4 regions of the Solibacillus sp. NPDC093137 genome follow, and region 1 is predicted to be linked to each of the others. Evidence: riboswitches for the same ligand, from Rfam matches in the RefSeq annotation. Region 1 holds a riboswitch; each other region holds the start of a gene.
The links. A riboswitch is a leader RNA that binds a small molecule or an ion and turns the genes downstream of it on or off. The one in region 1 is predicted to bind S-adenosylmethionine.
Positions count from the first base shown of each region.

Region 1 (5,375 bases):
TTATGGTGTAACCCAAGATAACGAAAAAGCAACCCATTACTATAAAAAGGCAAGTTTACTTGGTGATTTAGAAGCGACAAAAAAAGTTTTAAGCTACTATGAGATGACGGATGCAGCTGAAGCATCCAAGTGGCGGGAAAAGCTAATAGTTCTAAATAACGATATATATGAATAATAATGTGATAGAGACAATAAAAGTTTTAATTTCCTATTTCCCTGTCATAATTTAGACCCATTTCATGGGGAAAAATAGGTTTAATTTTAGTGAGAAATAGGAAATATATTATAAGGGGAAAGTATTAAGAAGGGGGAATTTCCATGTTTATGTTTGCAGTCCATCAATTCTCTTCTGAACACAATGAGGATAGTATTCAAAAACTACAACAAATGCTATTAGAACAGAGAGAGAATCTGACGACGCTATGTACAATCGTTGAATATTTAAAAAGTTATGTCCAAACAGGATTAGATCATAAAGATGTTGTTAAATACAAGCAAAAAATCCAAATGATGACGGATAAACAAATCAAACGTTACAATCAGATTGATGAGCTTATCAATACTAATATTTTGGAATTGAAGAAGGGTAAAACAGCAGATAATACCGCACTTATATATGGTAAAGAAGTTCGGAAAATTGAGTCTGGTGTTCGTACTTTAAAACTGTTTGCGAGCGATGCAGTGAATATGTTAGATCTAAATAAACATTTAGAAAATCGCAGTAGTGAACGTATACGTTATTTTGATAAACGCTCCACGTCTTTGGAAGCAGAAATTATTTCCCTAACAAAGCAACTATCTTATAAATAAATTAAGAGGCCATCCTAACATAGTTTTTTGGTAGGATGGTTTTTCTTATGTGGTTCTATAAATTGTAATACCCCACTGACCATATTTCGCATAAAAAAGTTTATACTTATAAAAGAGAAGCGAACGAAATAGGAGAGAATGGATATGAAAACAGTAGTAGTTGTAGGTGGCGGGATTACCGGGCTATGTACGATGCATTATTTGAAAAATAAAATGCATGAGCAAAATGTGGAAGCACGGTTAATACTGATTGAAAAGAACGCATATTTAGGCGGGAAAATTCATTCCGAAAAGGATAAAGGTTTTATTATGGAAACGGGGGCTGACTCAATTGTAGCTCGCCATCCAGGGGTTTTAGAGCTTGTAAAAGAGCTTGATTTTGAATCAGAGCTTGTCTATAACGAAACAGGAATTTCTTACATTCATACGAATAATGAGCTCCATGCAATTCCGGCAGGATCGACATTCGGTATTCCGATGAGTGTGGAATCACTCATGTCGAGTACGTTAATTTCTGAAGAAGGAAAGAAGAGAGCACTTCAAGATTTAGAAATCCCGAATACTAAATTTACAAAAGAAAGCTCGATCGGTACGTTTTTGGAGTATTTTTTAGGGGAAGAAATTGTCCGCAAGCAAATTGCCCCTGTATTAGCGGGTGTTTATTCAGGCGACTTATATCAATTAAGCCTGGCTTCCACATTGCCTTATTTAGTGGATTATAAAAACAACTACGGATCGATTATTAAAGGATTCGAAGCACATCGAGAGCAATTTGAAAAAGCTGTGAATAAGAAGTTTATTTCTTTCCGCTCAGGTTTATCGGCATTGATCGATCGCTTAGAGGAACAACTGCCGGAAGTTGAATTCATGAAAAATACAGTAACAAAGCAAATCCGTAAAAAAGAAGAGCAATATGAAGTCGTGCTGGAAGAAGAAATAATTTTATCGGATGTTGTTGTATTGGCTGTTCCAAATGAAACAGTACGTCATGTCATACAGGATGACTCACTGGAAGAACAGTTGAAAAAGTTCACGACGGCATCTGCTTTAACGATGTATTTGGGCTTTGATGTACCGGATGATATTTTACCGGCAGATGGTACAGGCTTTATCGTTTCGCATAATAGTGATTTAGTTTGCAATGCGTCAACATGGACGAGCCGTAAATGGAAACATACATCGGCGGAAGGTAATTTACTTGTTCGCCTGTTTTATAAAAATATTAATCCGCGTTATGAAGAGTTGGCTGCTATGTCTGATGAAGAACTTACGAAAGTTGCACTGGAAGATATACGTGTTAGCTTAGGTGTTGAAGCGGAGCCGACAGTCGTCAATGTAACAAAGTGGGTTGACCAAATGCCCCGCTATGATTTGGCGCATAATGAAGCATTATCGGAAGTTATACAGCAGCTGGCAAATGATTACCCGAATGTTCTATTAGCGGGATGTGCCTATTTCGGAGTAGGAATCGGTGCCTGTATTTTAAATGGAAAAAAAACAGCTGAACAAATTATTAGTCGAATTATGTAAAGAAATACTTCATTCGGCTAAAGGGTATTGACGGAAGTATTAGATAACGTTATGATTCATTTAATTATTTTAAAAATTCATATTATTTTCTTATCAAGAGAAGTAGAGGGACTGGCCCGATGAAACTTCAGCAACCAACGTTAAGTCAGGTGCTAAATCCAGTGGCAAATGCCAGAAGATGAGAAGGGATTAAGTTGATAACTATTATGCCTTCTTTTATTTAATGAAAGAAGGCTTTTTTGTATCGTTAATATACTGAAAATACTGTAAATGATGGAGTGAAGGCAATGGGTTTACTTGAAGAATTACAAACACGGGTTTTAACAGCAGACGGGGCAATCGGAACACTTCTTTATTCATATGGATTGGATTATTGTCATGAAGAGATGAATATTGCACGTCCTGATATTATAGAAAAAATTCATAGTGAATATATTGCGGCGGGTGCAGATATTATTCAGACAAATACATACGGAGCCAACCGAATTAAGCTTGCACGTTATGGCTATGAAAATCGTGTTAAGGAGTTTAATGAAGCTGCGTTAAAAATTGCAAAGCGTGCTGCTTCCCTGGATGGACAATATGTGCTGGCGACAATCGGTGGTATTCGTGGAATCCGAAAAAGTGATGCGACATTAGACGAAATTTTAACTGCGTTCCAAGAACAAGCGGAAGTATTACTAGCTGGTGAACCAGATGGATTCTTACTGGAAACGTATTACGATTTTGAAGAATTATCGCATTGTGTCCATCTATTACGTTCTATGACTGATTTACCGATCATTGCCCAAGTGACAATGCAGGAGCCGGGTGTCCTTCAAAATTTAATGTCTTTAAATGAAGCACTTCAGGATTTGGAAAGACTAGGTGCGGATATTGTTGGGAGTAACTGCCGATTAGGTCCTTTCCATACGATTCAGGCATTTGAAGGAGTCAATTTACCGAAAAAGGCCTTTCTATCGGCTTACCCAAATGCATCATTATTAGATATTGAAGATGGTCGTGTTGTCTATGAATCGGAAACCGACTATTTCGCACGTGCAGCCGTTGAACTTGTAAACCAAGGAGTCCGTTTAATTGGCGGGTGCTGCGGGACGACACCGAAGCATATTGCAGCCGTAAAAAAACGTTTGGCGAATATGCAACCAATCGAAACGAAGGAAGAAAAACACAGGTCTACACAATTCGTCCGTATTCCGGAGCCACGTAAACAAGAGCCGCTCCACGAAAAAGCAAAACGTGAACGCTCTGTTATTGTTGAGCTGGATACACCGCGTCACCTGGAAATCGATGGGTTTGTCGAAGGGGCAAAACAGCTGGCAAAAGCGGGAGCCGATGTCATTATGATGGCTGATAACTCACTTGCTTCGCCGCGCATCAGCAATATCGCGATGGCCGCTATTTTAAAAGAGCACGGAATTCGTTCATTGCCGCATTTAACGTGCCGTGACCGAAATTTAATTGGGCTTCAGTCACATTTAATGGGACTTGATGCTTTGGAGCTTCATGATATTCTGGTCGTAACAGGGGACCCAACAAAAGTGGGGGATTTCCCGGGGGCGACGAGCGTATATGATGTTTCGTCAATGGAGCTCATTTCCTTAATTAAGCAGTTAAATAAAGGTGGTTCTTTTACTGGGAAGTCACTCCGTAAACAGGCGAATTTCTCGGTGGCCGCTGCTTTTAATCCGAATGTCCGTGTGTTGGACCGTGCTGTTGCCCGTTTAGAGAAGAAAATCGAGCATGGTGCAGATTACTTTATTTCACAGCCGGTTTATACGAAAGAAAAGATTATCGAAATCTATGAGGCGACTAAGAATTTGGAAACACCGATTTATATCGGGATTATGCCACTTACTTCATCACGCAGTGCGGAATTTTTACATCATGAAGTACCGGGCATTAAATTGTCCGATGAAGTACTTGCGCGTATGGCTGCCTGCGGGGACGACAAGGAAGCATCGACAGCAGAAGGAATCGCAATTGCGAAAGAGCTGCTCGATACGGCATGCAAATATTTTAATGGTATTTATTTAATTACACCGTTTTTACGCTATGATATGACGCTGGAATTAATGGACTATGTAAAACAATATGATGTGGAAAGTAAAGGAGTTCAGTCGAATGTATAATCACCCAATTCATGAGCAATTACAAAAAAGAATACTTATCATTGATGGTGCCATGGGGACGATGCTTCAGGCAGAAAACCTAACATATGAAGATTTTGGCGGGGAAGACTTAGACGGTTGTAATGAAAACCTGGTACTTACGAGACCCGATGTTTTAGGCAAAATTCACCGTGAATATTTAGCTGCAGGCGCTGATATTATTTGTACAAATACGTTTGGCGGAACACCGCTTGTTCTGGATGAGTATGACATAGGGGACAAAGCGGTAGAAATTAATAAGCAGGCGGTTGAAATTGCACTAGAAGCAGCGAAGGAGTTTTCGACACCGGAATGGCCGCGCTTTGTCGCAGGTGCAATCGGCCCTACGACAAAAACATTGTCAGTAACAGGCGGTATTACATTTGAAGAGCTGGAAGAAAACTTTTATATCCAGGCAAAAGCGCTAATCGAAGCTGGGGCGGATCTTCTCTTAATGGAAACTTCCCAGGATATGCTGAATGTTAAAGCAGGAACGATTGCGATACACCGTGCATTTAAAGAACTCGGCAAAGAGCTGCCTGTCATGATTTCAGGGACAATCGAGCCAATGGGAACAACGCTTGCCGGGCAATCAATCGAAGCATTTTATATTTCAATCGAGCATATTAAACCATTGTCTGTCGGACTGAACTGTGCGACAGGTCCGGAATTTATGACCGATCATATCCGTTCATTGGCAGAGCTTTCGAACGGCTATATTAGCTGTTATCCGAATGCCGGTTTACCGGACGAGGAAGGCTGCTACCATGAAACGCCGGATTCATTATCGAAAAAACTGCAAGGCTTTGCAGAAAAAGGCTGGCTGAATATCGTCGGTGGCTGCTGTGGTACAACGCCAGCACATATCGCAGCGATCCGTGAAGC
Region 1 is NZ_JBNNVH010000011.1:19,726-25,100, forward strand. Features, by position in the region: gene ACQKN3_RS19750 (tetratricopeptide repeat protein) at 1-175, shown strand, start outside; gene ACQKN3_RS19755 (chemotaxis protein) at 319-810, shown strand; gene hemG (protoporphyrinogen oxidase) at 955-2,340, shown strand; SAM riboswitch class I at 2,428-2,525, shown strand; gene ACQKN3_RS19765 (bifunctional homocysteine S-methyltransferase/methylenetetrahydrofolate reductase) at 2,628-4,472, shown strand; gene metH (methionine synthase) at 4,465-5,375, shown strand, end outside.

Region 2 (5,375 bases), on a different contig from region 1:
AATGGCAGTAGAGGTGAAATATATGGAAATCAAACTATCAGAAAAAGCGCTCAATTGGTTTAAACAAGAGATGGAAGTAGAAAAAGGCGATTTTATTCGCTTTTATGCAAGGTATGGAGGTTCTTCACCTTTTCATGAAGGGTTTTCGTTAGGGATGACACGGGAGCAGCCGCATGAAATAGGTATTGAAACGGTTGTGGAAGATATTCATTACTACATCGAAAAATCCGATGAATGGTTTTTTAATGAACATCATTTAGTTGTAGATGTCGCCGATTCATCCGATGAATTAACTTATTCGTACGAAAAATAAAGGCCCTATTTCAGCTTCCTAATACGAACAATTTGCCGCTCAAAAAGTTCAAATGTTTCGAATTTATTGTAAATCCATTTTTGCCGATTCAATCGTTATAATGAGTAAGGATTATATCGAGGATTGATGAGGGATTACATGTGAAAGTGAAACAGGAATTTTATTGGCGCTGCGTATTTTTTATTGCAGGCATCATTGTTTTATCATTAGGCGTCGCATTGACGATCAAAGGACAAATACTTGGCGTTGGGTCATGGGATGTCCTTCATATCGGATTACAAAAAAACTTGGGATTAACGGTCGGTATGTGGTCGATTATTTTAGGTTTGCTCATTCTGGCTGTTGATACGTTTTTCACGAAAAGATTGCCGAAAGTCGGAACTTATTTGGACATGTTCCTGACAGGGATTTTTATTGATATATTTTTGTTAGTATTACCGGATGCGAATACACTGTTAGAACAAACATTGGCGTTTGTTGTTGGCGTTGTCCTGCTCGGCTTCGGCTGCGGGATGTATATGGTCGCAAACCTCGGTGTAGGACCTCGTGATACATTAATGCTGCTGTTGGTGCATCGCCTCGGCTGGAGTGTCAACCGTGCACGGACGACAATGGAAGTAACGGTTGCTGTATTAGGTTTTGTATTGGGCGGACCAGTCGGAGTCGGTACTGTATTTATGGCGTTCGGCTTAGGGCCTGTCGTACAATGGGCACTCAAATGGAACGGAAAGCTGTTCCACCGCGCAGCAGGTGTCGAAAGTGTTGTTATATAAATAATGAGGAGAGCAAGCAATATGCGTTTGCTTTCTTTTTTTTACATTTAAATTGTTACAATTTTCAAAAAATACTTTCTCTACAATGAAAAAAGGTGCATAGTAGTAAGTGGAGGTGTTTTTAAATGATACATATTGAAAATATCCATTTATATCGCAATGACAAAAAGATTTTAAATGATTTAAGCTGGCATGTTCAAAAGGGACAGCATTGGGCTATTTTAGGGTTAAACGGATCCGGCAAAACGACGTTGCTGAAAGTTATTAACGGCTATATTTGGCCAAATGAAGGTAAGGTCCAAATACTGGGTGAAACATATGGCAAGACGTATATACCGAAACTGCGGACACGGATCGGCTGGGTCAGCAATGCGATGATCGATAACTTCAACTGGCAGGATAATGCAATTGAAATCGTGCTCAGCGGAAAATTCGGTGCCCTTCGCCTTTTCAATGATGTGACGGAAGAAGAAATTGACCATGCGGTTTCTATTATGAAGCATTTTCACTGTGACCATTTAGCAAATAAATCATTCGAGCATTTGTCTCAAGGTGAACGGCAGCGTGTTCAAATAGCAAGGGCCATTATGGCGGATCCGGAAATTTTAATATTGGATGAGCCATGTGGCGGTCTGGACTTAATCGAACGGGAAAACTTGCTGCAAACAATAGAACAGATTGCACAAGCAGAAAACGGCCCTACCCTAATTTACGTGACGCATCATGTAGAAGAAATACTTCCTTGTTTTAGCCATGTACTTTTAATGAAAGACGGAAAAAATGTCGAAGCCAATGCACGCGAAGTTGTTTTAACAGACGAATTATTAAGCGATTTCTTCGGGCGGGAAATTAGTTTGCAGATTGAACGCGAACGTGCCTGGGTCGCAATTAAATAAAACGAACCAGCAGGAGTCCATCTCTTGCTGGTTCGTTTCATTTATAAGCATTAAATATGATATTCAATATTTTCATCGACGTAATGCCATTCATACGGCGTTTCTTGGTATACGTAGTAGTTCAGCCAGTTGTAGAACAACAGATGCGAATGGGCACGCCAAACATTTTTCGGTGCCTGCAACGGGTCGTTATTCGGGAAATAGTTGATCGGAATTTCCGTATTGTCCGGATCTTTCTCAATATCGCGGAAATACTCATCCGATAAGGTCGTTGCATCATATTCCAGATGCCCTGTAATCATAATATGTTTATTGTTTTTCGATTGCACGATAAACACGCCTGCATCATCCGAATAGCTTAATAGTCGCAAGTCAGGGTGTGCTCGCACTTCATCAATTGAAACCGACGTGTGGCGTGAATGAGGTGCCACATACTCATCGCTGAATCCCCGCACTAAATCTACTGTTAAATCCGTAATCACATGGGAATAAACACCGGAGCATTTCTTCGGCAATTCGAATTTTCCGATGCCAAAATGATGATACAAGGCAGCTTGGGCGCCCCAACATATATACATAATCGACGTGACATGTTCATCTGCCCAGTCCATAACATGCGTAATCTCATTCCAGTAGCCAACATCTTCAAAATCCATTTTCTCTACTGGCGCTCCTGTAATAATGAGCCCATCAAAGCGACGGTGCTTCACTTGGTCGAACGTCCGGTAAAAAGTATCTAAATGCGATTTGGAAACATTTTTTGATTCGTATGTAGCCGTGTTTAAAAATGTCACATCCACCTGTAATGGTGTATTACCGAGTAAGCGCAGCAACTGCAGTTCGGTTTTCTCTTTTTCAGGCATTAAATTAAACACTAAAATATTTAACGGTCGAATTTGTTGTGTTTTCGCACGGTCTTCCTCCATGACGAAAATCTTCTCTTTTCTAAGCAGCTCACCCGCCGGTAAATGTTTCGGAATATTAATCGGCATTCCACTTTCCCCCTCATAAACTTTTTCAATAAACTTTTAATAATCTGTGGTATTCAGGCAATGCATTGTTTTACGAGCGAAACGAACCGTTCCGGAACAATAAAAAAGCCCCTCTCATTCCAGCAAAACAGAATTGAGAGGGGCTTCTACCCGTTCTTATCTGCCAAGGTCAACACCTTGCTGGAAGTAGCACCTTTCTAGTTAAACTAGAGGTTGCTGAAGCATCATCGGGCCAAGTCCCTCCGCTTCTCTTGATAAGTCTATTAAATTGTCATTAGTGTATCATGTACTTTGTAATTTTGCAATAATTCCAAAAATATTATTTCACGCATACTAAAGCTGCTCTTTTTCTATAGTAAATAAGATTGTCTCCAGCCGTTCATCCCATACACGTGTCAATGTATTGTATACCCGCACAAAATGCCTGTTTTCCTTTTGATCAAACAGTAAAAAACATAGGACCGGTATATCATTAATCTGGATCGATTCCGTCGAAACAACACTCGTTATATAGTGCGGTACTTCATCTTCCGCCACCGGTTGTTCGGAAAGTTGCTGTTGTATGAAATCAATCAGCACTGTCTCTTCAATTGCTTCGATTTCTTCTGTTTCGATTGTCGGGAAAGGCTCCGGAAACTCTTCCAAATCCGCAAATTCCTCCAGGTCACCCTCCAATGGCTGCTCATGGATCGGGCTGTATTGAATAAAATAACTTGTTTCTTCAAGTTCCTCTTCAAAAATGCCCGATTCCAGCTGAGCCTTACCCTTTGCAGTTAGTGCAAATTCCTGTTCCTTCACAATCATACCCAGTCGTAACATTTTATTCGTCAAATCATGAATAAATAACGGTTCCACCAATAAAATTTCGGCTAATAACTCCACATTTTTCAGCTTCGCCTTCTCAAATGAAATGAGCATCATCTTCATTAAAATATCCATGGCATTACGCATTACCGGATGATATTTCACTTCCAATGTGTGAATCGGAATGGCGTATTGCATTTGCTTTTTGATTTCAATGGACGGATTTTGGATGAGTTCTTTCTGCAGCTGTATAACTGTACTTTGTAAATCCATTCAATCCCCCTGTTTCTACACAGCAAAATAGCCGTCTTGCTCTTTTACTGTCGTTAATACATGGGCATACATATCCCGTGTTTTCGCGCTCTTTGGACGCTTTGTAAACATTTCGGTACTGCCAATCATTATGAGCAGTTCCCGTGCGCGGGATAATGCAACATTCAGGCGTCGGTAATCTTTCGCAAACCCGATTTCTCCGCGCTCATTGTCATGATTCCGCACCATGCTGACGATAATCACATCCATCTCCATCCCCTGGAATTTATCGACGGATCCTGTACGGATGTGTAAATGCGGTACACTGATTTCCTGTTCGATCAGACGATTAATACGTTTCACCTGCTCCGCGTAGAATGAAATAACGCCAACCGATTTTAATGCGTCTTGTGGAATCAGCCCTTGTGCTTTCGCTTGTCCCGTTGCGGCATTTAATTCAAGAAGCTGCTGTTTAATCTGTTCCAGCTCAGCTAAATTGAATAAACTCGAGCCTTCCTTCATACGCTCTTCAAAATACGGCTTGGCATTCGGAATATCAAGCCATAGTAAATGGTGATTTCGTGTAACCTTTGATGTTTCAAGGAAATGATCGCGTACGGCATCCGAATCCTCTAACCCACACTGCAGCTGTTCGGATTCATTTTCGTAAAACGGTGTGATAGTTGACATAATATTTTTATGCATTCGATATTGAAGGGCGAGCATCGTTTTATTTTGTGACGGCAAATTGTTATAAAGACGCTCAAACAATGATTCTTCCAGTAACTTTTCAAGCTCTCGTTTTTCTTCAAATGTTGTACTTTCTTTCACAACTTGCTCCAATGTCTCTTCAAATGTCGCATCGCCTACAAGCGGAGGCAACTGGTGATGGTCCCCAACTAAAATGATCTTTGCGCCCTTTAACATCGGCAGTAACAGTTCCGGTGGTGTTGCTTTCGAAACTTCATCAATAATCACGACATCAAATGTCGGATAGTTGTCCATAAACTCTTTATTTGCCGATGCAACACAAGTTGTCCCGATCACATTGGCATGTTTCACATACAATTTGCGGATTTCGTCCAAGTCATGGGCATTGGCGTTTTTCAGTAAACCGTGCCATTCGTTTTGAAGTTCTGCCGTCACCGGAAGCAAACTGATTTTCACTTCAAGCATCTCGATCTTTTCTGTAAGAAGCCCGATCTTTTCGTTTACTTCAATGATCGCCTGCTCAGGGTTCAGTTTTGTCAGCTGTTCGAGTTCTGTCCGGCGTTTTTCAAGCTGGACGCCTTCGCTGTTGATCCCTTTAAAGCGAACTGTTAACTGTTCGACAGTCTCAGTACCA
Region 2 is NZ_JBNNVH010000001.1:1,050,946-1,056,320, forward strand. Features, by position in the region: gene ACQKN3_RS05370 (HesB/YadR/YfhF family protein) at 23-313, shown strand; gene ACQKN3_RS05375 (YczE/YyaS/YitT family protein) at 460-1,086, shown strand; gene ACQKN3_RS05380 (ABC transporter ATP-binding protein) at 1,212-1,982, shown strand; gene metA (homoserine O-acetyltransferase MetA) at 2,033-2,974, opposite strand; SAM riboswitch class I at 3,128-3,235, opposite strand; gene ACQKN3_RS05390 (nucleoside-diphosphate sugar epimerase) at 3,308-4,051, opposite strand; gene ACQKN3_RS05395 (AAA domain-containing protein) at 4,067-5,375, opposite strand, start outside.
Region 2: linked by a shared signal. The riboswitch ahead of metA (homoserine O-acetyltransferase MetA) and the one ahead of ACQKN3_RS19765 (bifunctional homocysteine S-methyltransferase/methylenetetrahydrofolate reductase) in region 1 are both predicted to bind S-adenosylmethionine.

Region 3 (5,375 bases), on a different contig from region 1:
AAAAAAGTTCGCAATAAGGAGCTTTCATCAAAAACATTTACGAGCTTATTCATTACAACATTTATAGTAAGTTTTATTTCAGTATTTTTAACAGTATATATTTCTAAAATCGATCTAAGCTGGACGATTTTTTTATACGTAATACCTGTTGTAGCGATTATTGGCGCGATATTTGCAGTCGGTAAGGAGCAAAAAATTAAATCTGCGATCGTGCTTGTCAGCATTATTGGGATCGGCTATTTAGTAAGTGCACCATTTTTAAATGCAGATGAAAAATTCAAGTCTTCAGAAATGAAGGAAAAGACGGAAATTTCGGCGTTTGATGAGACGAAAACACCGGCAAGTGTACCGCCGAAATTTGTTAAAAACAAAATGAAAAAAGCGTTTGGACAGGTGCCAAACACGAGCTATTATGAATTAGGAAATCTGCAAATTCAAAAAGTAAATGATCAGTATGTTTACATTGCACCTGTAGAGTTTTCAGGATTCTTTAAGTGGTTTAACGGAAAAACAACTCCAGGATATTTCACGATGAGTGCTACTGACTCAAGCGATAATCCAAAGTTTGTGAAGGCAGAAATGAGCTATGTTCCATCTGCTTATTTAAATAAAAACCTGGAGCGTCATATTCGTCTTCAAAATCCATCATTAATTTTCTATGGAGATCCGCAGCTGGAAATTGATGAAGATGGAAAACCATATTACATCCGTTCTTACGGGGAATTCATTTCTGCTCGTAACGGCTTTGATGTAAAAGGGATTGTGCTTGTTGATGCGGAGACGGGTGCAACAGAGAAAATTGCGATTGCAGATGTACCGGCATTTATTGACGGTGCTGTCTCACCGGAAGCAGTAAGTTTGCAAAACAGTTATTTCGGTAACTATGTACACGGCTTCTGGAATAGTCTTGTCGGTAAAAAGGATGTTAAGTTACCGAGTGATGAAGGTACGGAAGCAAATGTAAGTCCGATCTTTATGGAAGACGGGGAAATGTATTATTTCACTGATTTTACAAGTCCAAAAGAGGGCGTTGACTCGATGCTTGGTTATGCATTAACACATGCACGTACTGGTGAAGCAACGTACTATACTGGAAATCTGGAAGAGTCTTATATGGATTCCCAAGGGGCTCTTGAAATTATCGAGAAAAAATTCATCGAAAAAGAATGGGAGGGCGAAATGCCGATCCTTTATAACTTCTACGGTGAAGCGAGCTGGCTGTCAGCTGTACTTGATGCGAACGGATTCCTGCAAAATTACTTTATCGTGTCAGCAGCAAATCCTGAAATTTCGGCATATGGTACAACACCAAATGAAGCGTTAAGACTTTATAAAACAGCGTTAAGCCGTGGCGGCAGTACGGTAGATGGTACTTCGAATGCCGAAGAGGCCAAAGCGACGGTAAAAGTCATGCGTGTTTATAAAGAGCGTGTAGGTGATTTCACAATTGTATCCTTCCTGGCGAACACAGGTGAAAACTTCATCGTTTCTACGGAAGTTGCACCGTTTGCAATATACTTGCAAGAAGGTGACCAGGCGACGATAACGTATGCAAAAACAGGAGAAGATTTCCAGCCTGTAAAAGCATTGCAAATTGAAGGGTTGAAATAAACAAAAGGAGTATGCCATTTTGCGGCATACTCCTTTTTATTAGCTTACTTCCAAGTAAAGCCTTGTGAAGCAAGGAAGTCTTTAATATGCGGACGGTTTTGTTCAACTAAGTAATCAGCCATTTGTTTCGTCCATGTTGCAGTCTTCTGATTCGAAGACCGGCTGCTGTAATAGTCTTCCATAATTCCATCGTACTCATCTAGCAGCGTCTCGTACTTATCAACGTCATAACCATTTTCATGCAATACCGCAGCTACCGGTAAACGCGGTTTTGTTTCATTGCGTTTTGTCGGTGTACCGATTGTCATCGCAAATAACGGGAAAACGTATTCCGGTAAATTGAACAGCGCGCTGATTTCCTTAGGATTTGTACGGGCACCACCGATATAGCAAATGCCGTAACCCATTGATTCAGCTGCAATAACGAAGTTTTGAGCAAATAATGCAACATCTGCTACCCCTACAAGCACGTTTTCAGCCGTGTCAGCAGAAATATCAACCCCATGTTTTTGACCGGCTACTTGCAAACGTTTGAAATCTACGCAAAACAAGAAAGAGGCGCCCGCTGTTTTGAACTGGAATTCATTTTTAGACAGTTCACCAAGCTTCGTTTTCTTTTCTTCATCCGTTACCCAAATGACACTGTAGGCCTGTACAAAATGCGAACTTGCCGCCATTTGTGCAGTTTCGATTAAATCGATGACAGTTTCTTTAGAAATTTCCTCACCTGTATATTTACGAACAGATGTATGACTGCGTAATAATTCTTTTGTATTCACGTGAACATCTCCCTTATATGTAATAAAAAAAATAAATATATAGCCTTCAAGCTTATTTTAGTCAATATTTTACTTGAAGTCGATTATTAACGTCTGTTCAATTCATAAGGAAGGAATTTTTGCATATCGTTAAATACAGATAAGAGTAATCCGAATAGAAATCTGAAAATTTTAATTTTTTGTGTTGACATATCGGATTAGTATGTTTTATACTGAGACTCAACGATGGAACACAAATCACATAACTCTTATCAAGAGCGGCGGAGGGAATAGGCCCTGAGATGCCCGGCAACCAGTAAGTGATGAACTGACTAAGGTGCTAATTCCTACAAAATGGACAATCATTTTGAAAGATAAGAGGAGGCAAACTTGCTCATGCGCAACCCTCTTCTTAACTGAAGAGGGTTTTTTTCATTTAAAAAATCCTCCTCAAAAAACACCGATTTCACCATCGATTAAATTTTTGGGGGTAATAAAATGACAAATTTAAGACCAGAAACTTTATTATTACACGGGGGACAAAAGCCAGACCCGGTAACAGGTGCAATTGCAGTTCCAGTTTACCGCACAACAGCCTATGCATTTAATGACACAGCTCATGCGCAACGTCTATTTGCATTACAGGAAACAGGCAATATTTATTCTCGTATTATGAACCCGACAGTCGGGGCATTTGAAGAGCGGGTTGCTTTATTAGAAGGGGGTACAGCTGCAGTAGGGCTTTCATCTGGCGCAGCAGCAGTAGCATTTTCGATTTTAAACGTAGCCGGTGCAGGGGATGAAATTGTTGCGGCAGGTTCACTTTACGGTGGGACTTACAATTTATTCGCAACTACATTGCCTCGCTACGGCATTACAGTAAAATTTGTGGATGAATCAGATCCTGCAAACTTCCAGGCGGCAATCACGGATAAAACGAAAGCGATCTTCGCTGAAATTATTGGAAATCCAAGCTTGAAAGTACTGGATATTGAAGCGGTAGCAAACATCGCTCATGACAATGGTCTTCCTTTATTAATCGACAGCACATTTGCTTCCCCATACGGAAGTAATCCGATTGAATTCGGTGCGGATGTTGTTATCCATTCTGCAACAAAATGGATTGGTGGTCATGGAACGACAATCGGCGGGATTGTCGTTGATGCAGGGAAGTTCGACTGGACACAAGGAAGACATCCAGGATTTACAGAACCGGATACTTCTTACCATGGTCTACGCTACGGGATTGACACAGCAGGCGCAGTATTTGCGACAAAGCTTCGTGTTCAACTATTGCGTGATTTTGGTCCAACATTATCTGCTGACGCAGCATTTAACTTCCTGCAAGGACTTGAAACGCTTCATTTGCGTATTGTCCGTCACAATGAAAATACACAAAAAGTTGCCGAGTATTTAAGAGACCACCCATTTGTGGAATACGTAAATTACAACGGCTTTGAAGATTTTGAGACACATGATTTGGCGAAAAAGTACTTGAAAAACGGCTTTGGATCTATCATTACGTTCGGCATTAAAGGTGGACGCGAAGCCGGTCGCCAAGTAATCGATAACGTAGAATTGTTTTCACACGTAGCAAACGTTGGGGATGCCCGTTCATTGATTATCCACCCTGCGAGCACAACGCACCAACAGTTATCTGCTGAAGAACTAAAAACTGCCGGCGTATCGGAAGAGCTCATTCGCTTATCGATCGGGTTAGAAGCAGCAGAAGATATTATCGCAGATTTAGAACAGGCATTAGCGAAAGTTGCGGCTGAAGTAGGCGCAGAAACAAACGCATAAACCTTTAAAAAAGGCTTAGCTTTTCCCATTCGAGAAGCTAAGCAATTTTTAGAAAATTAATCCCTACTATTTTTATAAGTTTTATTGACAAATTTAATACCAAGTAATACAATTGGGATAATAATATTACCAACCGGAAAAATTTAAAGTGATGTTGCAGCATCATTGGAAGAAAAGGAGTTGTTCAACATGGGGAAAGTATACAGTGCACAAAACATTGCAGCCTATATTATTTATGAACTTAATGACGTAAAGGAATTTGTGAACGCTTGCGCTATCCAGCAAATTTTGGCGGATGTGAATACGATGTGGCAGCATGTTTTTGGACACAGTGCCTTCTCTGAACAAGCTCACGATCTTGCCACAGCAGGTTATGTTGTAAAAGAAGTTGCCGAGGAATACAAAATTCATGGTACAGCCCATATTTTATCGCCAGCCAGAGAGTGGTTCTTAAAATATGGTGAATTTCAGTTAGTGGAGCGCCCATACGCGGTCCCTGACTACTCGGCAAAAGAGGAAATCGTCATGACCAAGATTTTAACTGCCTATCGTTTACGGGCCTATAATGATGTAAACGTGGCAGTATAAAATAATTCCGGAACACTAGCGAGCCTCCTTGCTAGTGTTTTTTTATTTGATGATTTTTTACACGGTGTATATGGTTTATTAGAAGTATGAAAACGATTATTAGAAGAAATTTTGGGGATATTAGAAGAAATATCGATGTTATTAGAATTTGGGTGAATTTGAGGGTTGGGTACGCTTATTTTCCAGGCAGGAAATGGTTGTTGAAACCGGTGTTTGCGATTTATTAGAACAATGATGAGCGATATTAGAAGAAGTGTGAGCGATATTCGCAAATTGAGTGAGGATATTAGCAGATTGCGACCTCATTTTAGAACATTAACCGGTTATATTAGAAGATCGCAATTTTATTAGAACATTTTAAAATATATTAGATGATTTCCGAATATATTAGAACATAACAAAACTCTCTCAACTGCTTAGCCTCAAACACAAGTAGTGACTGGAAATATTAACATCATAGTCTCCAAATTAGCTCTTAAAAAATAAAATTTGGATGAATATTGACCGTTTACAGTAAACAAATGTCCTTCTAGGCGAGATTTCCCTTGTTTTCATGTATTATATAGGATAGAATTTTCTTTAAGATAAATTTTTTGAATTATTCGTTAATATATG
Region 3 is NZ_JBNNVH010000002.1:140,001-145,375, forward strand. Features, by position in the region: gene ACQKN3_RS12495 (hypothetical protein) at 1-1,611, shown strand, start outside; gene nfsA (oxygen-insensitive NADPH nitroreductase) at 1,656-2,390, opposite strand; SAM riboswitch class I at 2,636-2,750, shown strand; gene ACQKN3_RS12505 (O-acetylhomoserine aminocarboxypropyltransferase/cysteine synthase family protein) at 2,868-4,172, shown strand; gene ACQKN3_RS12510 (hypothetical protein) at 4,362-4,760, shown strand.
Region 3: linked by a shared signal. The riboswitch ahead of ACQKN3_RS12505 (O-acetylhomoserine aminocarboxypropyltransferase/cysteine synthase family protein) and the one ahead of ACQKN3_RS19765 (bifunctional homocysteine S-methyltransferase/methylenetetrahydrofolate reductase) in region 1 are both predicted to bind S-adenosylmethionine.

Region 4 (5,375 bases), on a different contig from region 1:
AATTCCGAAAAAACGTGAAGCTGCAGCGAAACTAATCGAAGCAGAAAAATATGTAGTTTAATAAAGACGGTAACCGGGTGTATACAATGCACCCGGTTTTTCTATGGGTTTTCTAATAAAATGTAAAATGTTCTAATATAATTTCAAAATGTCTAATATACATGGGAACTTCTAATATAAGTTTCCTATCTTCTATTATGTCACCCAAAGTTTCTAATAAGTGAAGTGAAGCCGTTCTTCTAAAATATGTCGGGCATGTTCTAATATTTTTGCACATCTTCTAATAACAACCATAACCAGTAAAACTCCGATAGTGCGAACACATTTTTGATTTGTCCTTCTATATCCGTTACAATATAGGAAAATCCAGGGCAAAAAGGAGTACTTACATGACAGTAAAATTCATCCAATATCCGAAATGTACAACTTGTAAAAAAGCGCAAAAATGGCTAGATGAGCAAGGTGTGGACTATGTAAATATTCATATTGTAGAGCAGACACCATCTAAAGAGGAACTTAAAGCAATTTACGAAGCTAGTGGAGTGCCGCTGAAGAAATTCTTTAATACATCTGGCATGAAATATCGTGAATTAGGCCTAAAAGATAAATTACCGACAATGTCCGAGGATGAGCAATTAGAGCTATTAGCATCGGATGGTATGTTAATTAAGCGACCAATCGTTACAGATGGTAAAAAATTAACTTTAGGATTTAAGGAGTCTGACTTCTTAGAAACTTGGAAATAAACAGTTATTCACATTGTATTTCCGAACGAAATATGGCAAAATGAACTTGAATGTACTACATATAACATGGAGGTTTTCGAATGAGCACACCTAAAGAATTACGTTATTCAAAAGAGCATGAGTGGGTTAAAATTGAAGACGGTAAAGCGACAATCGGTATTACGGATTTCGCACAGTCTGAACTAGGCGATATCGTATTCGTAGAGTTACCTGAAGTAGGCGATGAAATTTCAAGGGATCAGCCTTTCGGTAGTGTAGAATCTGTTAAAACAGTTTCTGAACTATATGCACCACTTTCTGGTAAAGTTGTTGCAATCAACGAAGAATTACTGGACAATCCTGAATATGTAAATGAATCACCATACGGTAATGCATGGATGGTTACTGTTGAGTTAACAAGTGAAGCAGAAGTAGACGAGTTATTAGACGCAGATGCTTACACTGCATTAATCGAACAATAATATGAAACACTAAAGCCTTCTATATAAAGGTTTTAGTGTTTTTTTGTTATTCTATATATAAAGGTGACGAATGAAAGGAAGCGTGTTATATGGGAAGATGCATCGTTGTAGAAGGACGTGCCGATAAATTGAGATTAATCCCGATATTAGCTGAAGACGTGACAATTATTTGTACAAATGGCACGATAAGCGAAGTCAATTTAATTGATTTATTGGAAGAATATGAGCAAGATGAAATTATCACTATGTTTGATGCAGATAAAAACGGTGAGAAGTTACGTAAACTGATGAACCGTGCATATCCCGAAGCGACACAGCTTATCATACCTCACGAATATGTAGAAGTAGAAAAAACACCTACTAAAATCTTAAGGGATATTTTACTACAGGCAAAATTTTTAGTAAAAGAAGGATGACAGTATAATGGAACAATGGACGAAACAGCAATGGGAACAGAACGTAGAACAGTATGATCAGACAGCGTTTTTCTTATATACGCCTATGTGCGGCACTTGTGAAGTGTCGGAAAAAATGTTGGAAGTAATTGAGAAATTACTCCCAGATCTTCCGCTTGGTATGGCAAATATCAATTATTTAGGGGATTTACCATATGAATTGAAAATTGAAAGTGTACCTTGTTTAATCGTTTCAGACAACGGGGAACTAACGAATAAAATTTATGCATTTAAATCCGTACCGTTTTTGTATGAAATATTAAAAAAGTAATTGACGTAGTCACTTTGTCGTGATAAAGTAACATTCATAATAATAAAACTTAATAACGTTGCTCTTATAAAGAGAGGTGGAGGGAAGTGCCCTATGAAGCCCGGCAACCAGCGTTTACGCAAAGGTGCCAATTCACACAAAGTTTAAACTTTGAAAGATGAGAGAACGGTTTACCGTATAAATGTATGTGAAACCTTTCTACTTGTCTTGGTAGAAAGGTTTTTTTCATTCAACGGAGGTTTTGAATGAGAATAGAACATGATTTTGAAATAGCAGGAAGGTTATTTCAATTTAGAAGGAGTACAACCGATGATTGATATACAAAATATTACAAAAGTGTATAACACGAAAAACGGTAAACTTACAGCAGTTGATAATGTAAGCCTATCGATTAACAAAGGTGAAATATACGGAATTATCGGCTACAGTGGTGCCGGTAAAAGTACGATGATCCGACTGCTGAACGGTTTGGAAAAGCCTACAACAGGTTCTGTCATTGTAGGCGGCCAGGATATTGCAAAAGCTTCCGGGGCAAAATTACGAGAAGCACGCCAAAAAATAAGTATGATTTTCCAGCACTTCAATCTGCTCTGGTCACGTACAGTTGAAGAAAACATCGCATTTCCACTTGAAATTGCGGGCGTTTCAAAAGCTGATCGTGAAAAGCGAGTAGAAGAGCTGATTGAACTCGTAGGTTTAAAAGGAAGAGGGAAAGCGTATCCTTCACAATTGTCAGGCGGTCAAAAGCAGCGTGTCGGCATTGCACGAGCGTTGGCGAACAACCCGGAAGTGCTTTTATGTGATGAAGCGACTTCAGCGCTTGATCCGGAAACAACGGATTCAATTTTGGAATTACTGCTCGATATTAATAAAAACATCGGACTTACAATTGTACTCATTACACATGAAATGCATGTTATCCGCAAAATCTGTAACAGAGTAGCGGTAATGGAAGCCGGTAAAGTAGTGGAACAGGGAGATGTATTGCAAGTGTTCCAGCATCCTCAAGCACCAATTACGAAAAACTTCGTATCACAGGCTTCTGGTGAAACACAGGAAACGCAAGCATCACTGGAACAGATTTTAGCCAATTATCCAGAAGGCAAAATCGCTAAATTAACATTTGCAGCGGCAACGACAGAACAGCCTGTCATCTCACAAATGATTAAGCAATTTGACGTAGTTGTTAATATAGTGCATGGCAAAATCTCAAATACAACGGGCGGTTCGTTTGGTACATTGTTTATTCATATCGATGGCGAGCCAAAAGCAGTCGCGGAAGCATTAAGCTTTTTAGCAAAGCAAGAAATTCAGGCGGAGGTGATTGAGCATGTTTAATCAATTATTTCCGAACGTAGATTGGGGTAAAATGCTCGAAGCAACATATGAAACAATTTATATGACGGCTGTTGCGACAGTCATCACATTTATACTAGGACTTCTAATTGGCATTGTCTTATTTTTAACGAGCGACAATCAATTATGGGCAAATAAAATTGTGCACTTTTTGACAGGATCACTCGTAAACATTTTCCGGTCGATTCCATTTATCGTCTTAATCATTTTATTAATTCCATTTACTAAGTTTTTACTTGGAACAATCCGTGGCGCCAATGCAGCATTACCTGCGCTAATTATTGGGGCAGCACCGTTTTATGCGCGCATGGTATTAATAGCATTAAGAGAAATTGATAAAGGTGTCATTGAAGCAGCCCGCTCAATGGGAGCGAAAACTTCTACGATTATTTGGAAAGTGCTGATCCCGGAAAGCTTACCGGCATTAATTTCTGGTATTACTGTTACTGCGGTAGCTTTAGTAGGATATACAGCAATGGCCGGCATTATCGGTGCGGGTGGTTTAGGTAACCTGGCATTCCTTGATGGTTTCCAGCGTAACCGAACAGATGTGACATTAATGGCAACTGTTTTAATTTTAGTTGTCGTATTCATTATCCAATTTATTGGGGACTTCATTACAGTAAGAGTGGACAAACGATAGTTAGTGGCTCATAAATGGCCGTAATTATAAATAATGGTGCATCGAAACAATATGGACGCAAACTTTAAAAAAGTGCGCGTCTATAAGAAAAATAATCAGAATATAAAAAAGGTTTCGATAAACTGGACAAACTAAAAAAAGGGTAGGTAAAACAAATGAAGAAATTATTATCAAGCGTTATTTTAGGAGCTTCAGTACTTGCTTTAGCAGCATGTGGCGGAGAAGATGAAAAATTAGTAGTTGGTGCGTCAAATACACCACACGCAGTTATCCTTGAAAAAGTTAAGCCGATTTTAGAGGAACAGGGTATTGAGCTAGAAATTGAAACTTATACAGACTACGTTCTTCCAAACCAAGATTTAAATAACGGTGATTTAGATGCAAACTACTTCCAGCACATCCCATACTTCGAAGCTCAAAAAGCGGATTTCGATTATGACTTTGCAAATGCTGGCGGTATTCACATCGAGCCGATTGGTATTTACTCTAAAAAATATTCATCTTTAGAAGAACTTCCTGAAGGTGCGACGATTTTACTTTCTAACTCAGTGGCAGACCATGGACGTATGCTTTCATTACTTGAAGCACAAGGTTTAATTACATTAGCAGAAGGTATTGATAAAACAAAAGCAGAAATAAAAGACATCGTAGATAATCCGAAAAACTTCGAATTCGATGCAAACACAGCAGCTGAATTATTAGTGCAAATGTATGAAAATGAAGAAGGCGATGCGGTGTTAATCAACTCAAACTTCGCAATCGATAACGGTATTAACCCATTGGAAGATTCAATCGCAATCGAGTCTAGTGAATCACCATATGTAAACATTATTGCAGTAAAATCTGGTGATGAAGATTCAAAAGAAATTAAAGCATTAGTAGATGCATTACGCTCAAAAGAAGTACAAGACTTTATCGTTGAAGAGTGGGGCGGCTCTGTAGTACCTGTTTCAGGCGAATAAAATGATCAAAAAACCATTTTCTCTCTTCGGGGAGAAAATGGTTTTTTTTCTGGACATAAAATAGCCTTTTCTTAAATAAGGGGTATCTCCTTATCCAATGAAAATTTTTTTCTGTCCCAATGCATTTTATTGGAATCGTGTTAATCGTGAATAAAAGTTGGATATAAATTTGACGAATACTTCTTCGGATGGAGCAAGATCTCTTGCTGTTGGTGCAATGATGCCGACTGTGCGTCTTATATTAGGAATGGCAATCGGCACTTTGACAGTCATGCGCGGTGTTGAATCGTAAAGTGAACTTTCCGGTAAAAGTGTCACACCGATTCCTGCTGCCACAAGCCCTTTTAAAGCATCCATATCTTCTCCCTCGGTAGTGATATTCGGCATAAAGCCTACAGAGCGGCATGCATCAACAGCCACTTTATTTAAAATATAGCCTTCCGGAAAAAGTACAAATTGGTCATTACGCAAATCGACAAGG
Region 4 is NZ_JBNNVH010000003.1:198,794-204,168, forward strand. Features, by position in the region: gene ACQKN3_RS13930 (acyl-CoA dehydrogenase family protein) at 1-61, shown strand, start outside; gene ACQKN3_RS13935 (arsenate reductase family protein) at 390-746, shown strand; gene gcvH (glycine cleavage system protein GcvH) at 827-1,207, shown strand; gene ACQKN3_RS13945 (toprim domain-containing protein) at 1,297-1,623, shown strand; gene ACQKN3_RS13950 (thioredoxin family protein) at 1,631-1,933, shown strand; SAM riboswitch class I at 1,995-2,097, shown strand; gene ACQKN3_RS13955 (methionine ABC transporter ATP-binding protein) at 2,243-3,271, shown strand; gene ACQKN3_RS13960 (methionine ABC transporter permease) at 3,264-3,932, shown strand; gene ACQKN3_RS13965 (MetQ/NlpA family ABC transporter substrate-binding protein) at 4,088-4,894, shown strand; gene ACQKN3_RS13970 (LysR family transcriptional regulator) at 5,021-5,375, opposite strand, start outside.
Region 4: linked by a shared signal. The riboswitch ahead of ACQKN3_RS13955 (methionine ABC transporter ATP-binding protein) and the one ahead of ACQKN3_RS19765 (bifunctional homocysteine S-methyltransferase/methylenetetrahydrofolate reductase) in region 1 are both predicted to bind S-adenosylmethionine.